Regions from separate parts of the Roseococcus sp. GW821-FHT12F05 genome, predicted to be linked through region 2. Evidence: riboswitches for the same ligand, from Rfam matches in the RefSeq annotation. Region 2 holds a riboswitch; the other holds the start of a gene.

Region 1 (3,394 bases), on a different contig from region 2:
TCGCCGTATTCCACCGGCGTGCCCGATTCGATCAGGATGCGGGTCACCGTGCCGGCGCGCGGGGCCTTGATCTGGTTGAAGGTCTTCATCGCCTCGATGAGCAGCAGCGTCTGGCCCTGCGTCACCTTGGCGCCGAGCTGCACGAATTGCGGCGTCCCGGGCTCCGGCGAGAGGTAGGCCACACCCACCATCGGCGAGGTCACGAGGCCCGGATTCTTGAGGTCCAGCACCGCCGGGTCGACGGCGGAGGCCGGCGCCGCGGCCGGGGGGGCTGCGGCGGGCGCGGCCGCCGCGGGGGCTGCCGCCTGCATCACCGGCGCCGCGACCGTCACGGCCGGCAGGATGCGGGCCACCCGGATGCGCGCGTCCTTCTCGGAGAGCTCGATCTCGGTCAGGTCCGTCTCGCGCAGGATCTCGGCGAGCTTGCGGATCGCCTCCGGGTCGAACTGGATGCCGCTCGTCATGCGTCTTCGTCCTCGTCTCCACCGATCAGCCCCGCCATGGCCTGCAGCGCGAGCGCGTAGCCCGCGACGCCCAGGCCGGCGATGACGCCGGTGGCGGCCTTGGAGACCAGGCTGTTGTGCCGGAACTCCTCGCGCCGATGGATATTGGTGATGTGGACCTCGATCACCGGCAGCCCGACCGCCAGCAGCGCGTCGAGGATGGCGACCGAGGTGGTGGTGTAGCCCGCCGGGTTGATCACGATGCCGGCGGCGCGGCCGCGGCACTCCTGGATCCAGGAGACCAGCTCACCCTCGATGTTGGATTGCCGGAAGTCGATGGCCAGCCCCAGCTCCTCCGCCGCCTCGGCGCAGAGGTTCTCCACATCGTCGAGTGTCGCAGTGCCGTATTTCTCCGGCTCGCGCGTGCCCAGCATGTTGAGGTTGGGGCCGTTGAACACGGCGATGAGGTTCATGTGGATGTCCGGAGGGGCCTCTCGAAGGGGCCGGGGCTAGCACGCGATAACAGGCACCGGCAAGCGCCGGCCGACGCGATCCCCGCGGCGCGGCCGGGGAGGCGGGGCAGCGCCGCCTCTTTCCGGGGCCGGCGAATCCGGCAGCGATGACGTGCCGTCAGTCCCATGCCTCGGCAGATTGTCTCTTTTCGGCCCTATAAGCCCGCCGCGCGGTTGTCCGGCCCGTTCTTCCGTCTTTTGTGTTGGGACGCTCGGTCGTGGGTCCTGCGCCGCCGGCCATGACGGGCGCGAGACGGACGTGAATTCGCCGTCTCCGCGAGAGTCCCGGCCGCGCCTGTGTCGACCAAGAAAAGGAACGCAACATGATCACGTTCACGCGCATGGCGCGCATCGCCGGCTTTGCGGCCGTTCTCGCCTCGCCCTCCGCCTTCGCCGCGCCGAGCCCGGCATTTCAGCAGGCCATCCTGGCCGAGCTGTCGCCCCAGACCCGCGCGGAGGTCCAGCGCCGCGCGACCGACGGGAACTCCGTCTACGAGGTCCTGGCGGTCATCCTCCTCAACAACCTCCAGCTGGCCGGGACGCCGCTCGCCGAGGTCGTGGCCGTCGACTTCGGCCGCGAGCGGGCCGTCGTGAAGGTCGGGGACAACTACCGCGTCATCAACTTCGATTCGAGCACGCTGGCCGTCCGCAACTGACCCGAAGGCCCGCGCCCGGAGCCGTTGCGGCGGCGGGCGCGGGCCGCTTCTCCCGCCGAGGGGCGGCCGCCCCTTGTTCCTCCCGCCGGCCGCCGCCATGTTCCGCTCAGGATGTTGACTCTCCCGAGCCGGAGGACGCAGCATCGATCGACCAAGGGGAGCCCTTCGAGAGGGCTGAGATTCCGCGGATGACGCGGTCAACCCTTAGAACCTGATCCGGGTCATGCCGGCGAAGGGATGGGCAACAGGCACCACGCCACCCTCCCCTTCGAATCGATCTGTGGGATGAAGCGAGCGATGCCTGACACCCTGATGCCGCCCACCGCCGCCGTATTGGCGCTGACGGTCAATGGCGAGGCGCGGACCATGCCGGAAGGCGCCAGCGTCGCCGGCCTGCTGGCCGAGATCGGCCTGGCGGAGCGCAAGGTCGCCGTCGAGCGCAACCTCGAGATCGTGCCGCGCTCGCAATATGCCGCGACGCTCCTCAGCGCCGGCGACGCCATCGAGATCGTCCATTTCATCGGAGGGGGCTGAGCCATGCCCGACGACATCCGCGCACCCATCGACACCACGGACGACAGCTGGGAAGTGGCCGGACGCCGCTTCAAGTCGCGCCTCATCGTGGGCACCGGGCGCTACAAGACGCTGGAGCAGACCGGCGAGAGCATCAGGGCCAGCGGTGCCGAGATCGTCACCGTCGCGGTCCGCCGGGTGAATCTCAGCGACGCCTCGGCGCCCATGCTGCAGGATTTCGTCCCGCCCACGGACTACACCTATCTGCCCAACACCGCCGGCTGCCACACGGCGCAGGAGGCGGTGCGCACCCTGCGGCTGGCGCGCGAGGCCGGCGGCTGGAACCTCGTGAAGCTGGAGGTGCTGGGCCCGCCGCCCTACCTCTACCCGGACATGGCCGGCACTTTCGAGGCCGCCCAGGCCCTGCTCGCCGACAATTTCGAGGTGATGGTCTATTGCGCGGACGACCCCGTGGCGGCGAAGCGGCTGGAGGAGATGGGCTGCGTCGCCATCATGCCGCTGGGCGCGCCGATCGGCTCGGGCATGGGGGTGGTGAACCCCTACATGATCCGCAGCATCAAGCAGAACGCGAAGGTGCCGGTGCTGGTGGACGCCGGCATCGGCACGGCCAGCGAGGCCGCCTTCGCCATGGAGCTCGGCTGCGACGCGGTGCTGCTGAACAGCGCCATCGCCCATGCGCAGGACCCGGTGCGGATGGCCGTTGCGATGAAGCATGCTGTCATCGCGGGGCGTGAGGCCTTCCTCGCCGGCCGCATGCCGCGCGACTACCGGGCGGATGCGTCGAGCCCGATGACGGGACTCATCCGCCCCGCCTGATCTGGCTCAAGGACGGAGTCCGCCCGGCCGCCTAGGAAGAGGCTCCCCTGCCACGGCGGAGCCTCCCCTCATGTCGCAGTTCCTGACCCCGCCGGCGGCGATGCCGGACCCGGCCGATGGCGAGTCCATGCCGGTGGTCTGGCTCCTCGGTCCCGCCGGTGCGGGGCAGACCAGCCTGCTGGCCGCGCTGACCGACGGCTGGCGCGCGGTGGTCCGCCACGTCCTCGAACGGGCGACGCCCACAGCCGAATCCCTGGACTATCCGATGGAGGCGCCGAAGCTCCGCTTCCTGCTCACCACCGGGCTGGAGAGCGGCGTCCCCTACGATCCGGCGCCCGACATCGCCTTCGCGGGCGAGGCGCCCGGGCTGATCATCGCCACCATCCGCGCGGACGACGCCGAGCCCGGTCCTCTGCTCGAGGCCCTGCGTGTT
Region 2 (3,394 bases):
AACATGGGAATGCGCCGGCGGTAAACCTCAACCCAGGATGGTCCGCATGTTGTTGTCCAGACGCACACTTCTCGCCGCGCCCGCGCTGATCGCGGGCACGGCCGCCCAGGCCCAGGGGACCTACCCGGACAAGCCCGTCCGGCTGGTGATCCCCTTCGTCGCCGGCGGCGGCACTTCCGTCATCGGGCGGCTCTTCGCGCAGTACATGACGCCGGAGCTCGGCCAGCCCATCGTCATCGACAACCGGCCCGGCGCCGGCGGCAACCTCGCCGCCGAGCACGTCGCCCGCTCGGCGCCCGATGGCTACACGATCTTCTACGGGACGCTCGGCATCCTCGCGATCAACCCCGCGCTCTACCGCACGGTGCCCTTCGATCCGCTCAAGGACTTTTCCACGATCACGCGCATCACCACCGCGCCCAACGTGCTGATCGTGAACCCTGCGGTTCCCGCCAACAGCCTGCAGGAGTTCATCGCGCTCGCCCGCGCGCGGCCCGGCCAGCTCAACTACGGCTCGGGCGGCAGCGGCACCACGACGCACCTCTCCGGCGAGATGCTGAAGGCGATGACGGGGATCGAGATCACCCATATCCCCTATCGCGGCGACGGTCCCGCGATCGTGGACCTCCTCGCCAATCGCGTGCAGTTCATGTTCGGCAATCTCAACGGCGTGACGCAGCTCATCCAGCAGGGCCAGGTGCGGCCGCTCGCCATCACCAGCGCCCAGCGCTGGCCCTCTGTGCCCGACATCCCGACCTTCGACGAGCAGGGCGTGAAGGGCTACGAGATCTCGGGCTGGAGCGGGCTCGTGGCGCCGGCCGGGACGCCGGAGCCGATCATTCGCAAGGTCTACAATTCGGTGCAGTCCGCACTGCGGCAGGCACCCCTGCGCCAGCGCCTCGGCGAGCTCGGACTCGAGGCGATCGGGGACACGCCGGCGGAATTCACCCGGGTGATCGAACAAGACCTCGCGAAATGGCGGGAAGTCGTGCGAATCTCCGGCGCGACGGTGGATTGAGAGGGGCACTGCCCCCTCAAACTCCCCACCAGGGGCCCAGTGGGACGACCAATGGGCCCTGGACCCGCGGGGACTGGAGAGGATGGCACGGTTTTCTCTGGCACTCGGTGGTGCGGCGCTCGGCTGGCTGGCAGCGATCGTCATCACGCTGTGCATCGATGCCCGACTCGTCATGCTGCTCGTCTTCTGGCCGGTCTACGGTATCCACTTCCTGATCTCGGGATTCCTGGCCGCGCTGCTCACCGCGCTTCTCGGTCGGCGCCTGCCGCGCGGCGGCATCCTCCTTGTCGCCGCCCTGCTGACGGTCGTCCTCTTCGCCGCCCTCCCGCTCTGGCTCTTCTCGGTGAACTCCGGCCGGGTTTGACTCCGGCCCGCAACAAGGCGCAGGATTCCCTCATCCAAGGGGAGCCCTTTCCGCAGGGCTGAGATTCCGCGAGCGACGCGGTCACCCTTCGAACCTGATCCGGGTCATGCCGGCGAAGGGATGGGCAACTCGGCGTCACAGCCACCTCCCTTCGTTCAATCTATTGCGATGGGAGTCCGAGAATGCCCGATAGCCTGCCGCCGCAAGGCCCCAACGTCACCACCGGCCCGCTGCCCGCTTCGCGCAAGCTGCACGTCGCCGGTCAGCTCCACCCTGACATCCGCGTCGCCATGCGTGAGATCGAGGTCTCCGGCGGCGAGCCGCCGCTGCGCGTCTACGACACCTCCGGCCCCTACACCGACGCCCGCATCGTGACCGACATCGGCCGCGGCCTGGCGCCGCACCGCCACGAGTGGATCATGGCCCGCGGCGACGTCGAGCACATCGCCGGCCGCGAGCAGAAGCCCGAGGATGACGGGCTGAAGGTCGGCGAGGAGCGTCGTGTTCCCCTCTTCGACCGCCAGGGCCGCCTGCCGCTGCGCGCCAAGGCGGGCAAGGCCGTGACGCAGCTCGCCTATGCCCGCGCCGGCATCATCACGCCGGAGATGGAATACATCGCGATCCGCGAGAACATGGGCCGCGCCGCGGCGCTGGGCATGAAGCGGGACGGCGAGAGCTTCGGCGCTGATATCCCCGACCACGTGACGCCGGAATTCGTGCGCAGCGAGATCGCCCGCGGCCGCGCGATCATCCCCGCCAACATCAACCACCCCGAGAGCGAGCCGATGATCATCGGCCGCAATTTCCTGGTGAAGATCAACGCGAACATCGGCAACTCCGCGGTGTCGTCGAGCGTCGCCGAGGAGGTGGACAAGCTCGTCTGGGCCATCCGCTGGGGCGCCGACAATGTGATGGACCTCAGCACCGGCCGGAACATCCACACCACGCGCGAATGGATCCTGCGCAACTCGCCCGTGCCGATCGGGACGGTGCCGATCTACCAGGCGCTGGAGAAGGTCGGCGGCAAGGCCGAGGAGCTCACCTGGGAGATCTTCCGGGATACGCTCATCGAGCAGGCGGAGCAGGGGGTGGACTATTTCACCATCCATGCCGGCGTGCGGCTGGCCTATGTGCCGCTGACGGCCGAGCGCGTGACGGGCATCGTCTCGCGCGGCGGCTCGATCATGGCGAAGTGGTGCCTCGCGCACCACAAGGAGAGCTTCCTCTACGAACGCTTCCCTGAGATCTGCGAGATCATGCGCGCCTATGACGTCAGCTTCTCGCTGGGCGACGGTCTGCGTCCCGGCAGCATCGCCGACGCCAACGACCGCGCGCAGTTCGCCGAGCTGGAGACGCTGGGCGAGCTGACCAAGGTGGCCTGGGAGCAGGATGTGCAGGTCATGATCGAGGGCCCCGGCCACGTGCCGATGCACAAGATCAAGATCAACATGGAGAAGCAGCTCGAGGAGTGCGGCGAGGCGCCCTTCTACACGCTCGGACCGCTGACGACCGACATCGCGCCGGGCTACGACCACATCACCTCCGGCATCGGCGCGGCGATGATCGGCTGGTTCGGCTGCGCCATGCTCTGCTACGTGACGCCCAAGGAGCATCTGGGCCTGCCCGATCGCGACGACGTGAAGACGGGCGTGATCACCTACAAGATCGCGGCCCATGCGGCGGATCTGGCGAAGGGGCATCCGGCGGCGCAGATGCGCGACGACGCGCTCTCGCGGGCGCGCTTCGAGTTCCGCTGGCGCGATCAGTTCAACCTGGGCCTGGACCCCGAGACGGCGGAAAAGTTCCACGACCAGACCTTGCCGGCCGAGGGCGCCAAGCTCGCGCATTTCTGCTCGATGTGCGGTCCGAAATTCTGCTCGATGAAGATCACGCAGGAGATCCGCGACGCCGCCCAGAAGGGCATGGACGAGATGAGCGAGAGCTTCCGCGGCAATGGCGGTGCGATCTACCTGCCGCCGGTGGCCGCGGGCGACTGAGGCAAAAAGGGGAGG

Evidence for each region. A riboswitch is a leader RNA that binds a small molecule or an ion and turns the genes downstream of it on or off. The one in region 2 is predicted to bind thiamine pyrophosphate.
Region 1: another riboswitch for thiamine pyrophosphate. It lies ahead of thiS (sulfur carrier protein ThiS); the one in region 2 lies ahead of thiC (phosphomethylpyrimidine synthase ThiC).

Annotation. Positions count from the first base shown of each region.
Region 1 covers NZ_JBXAQB010000007.1:61,558-64,951, forward strand. The annotation lists gene accB (acetyl-CoA carboxylase biotin carboxyl carrier protein) at 1-464, opposite strand, end outside; gene aroQ (type II 3-dehydroquinate dehydratase) at 461-916, opposite strand; gene AC1ROY_RS18180 (hypothetical protein) at 1,279-1,611, shown strand; TPP riboswitch at 1,756-1,866, shown strand; gene thiS (sulfur carrier protein ThiS) at 1,909-2,145, shown strand; gene AC1ROY_RS18190 (thiazole synthase) at 2,149-2,961, shown strand; gene AC1ROY_RS18195 (GTPase family protein) at 3,032-3,394, shown strand, end outside.
Region 2 covers NZ_JBXAQB010000003.1:262,076-265,469, forward strand. The annotation lists gene AC1ROY_RS09660 (Bug family tripartite tricarboxylate transporter substrate binding protein) at 47-1,018, shown strand; gene AC1ROY_RS09665 (hypothetical protein) at 1,101-1,382, shown strand; TPP riboswitch at 1,410-1,520, shown strand; gene thiC (phosphomethylpyrimidine synthase ThiC) at 1,565-3,379, shown strand.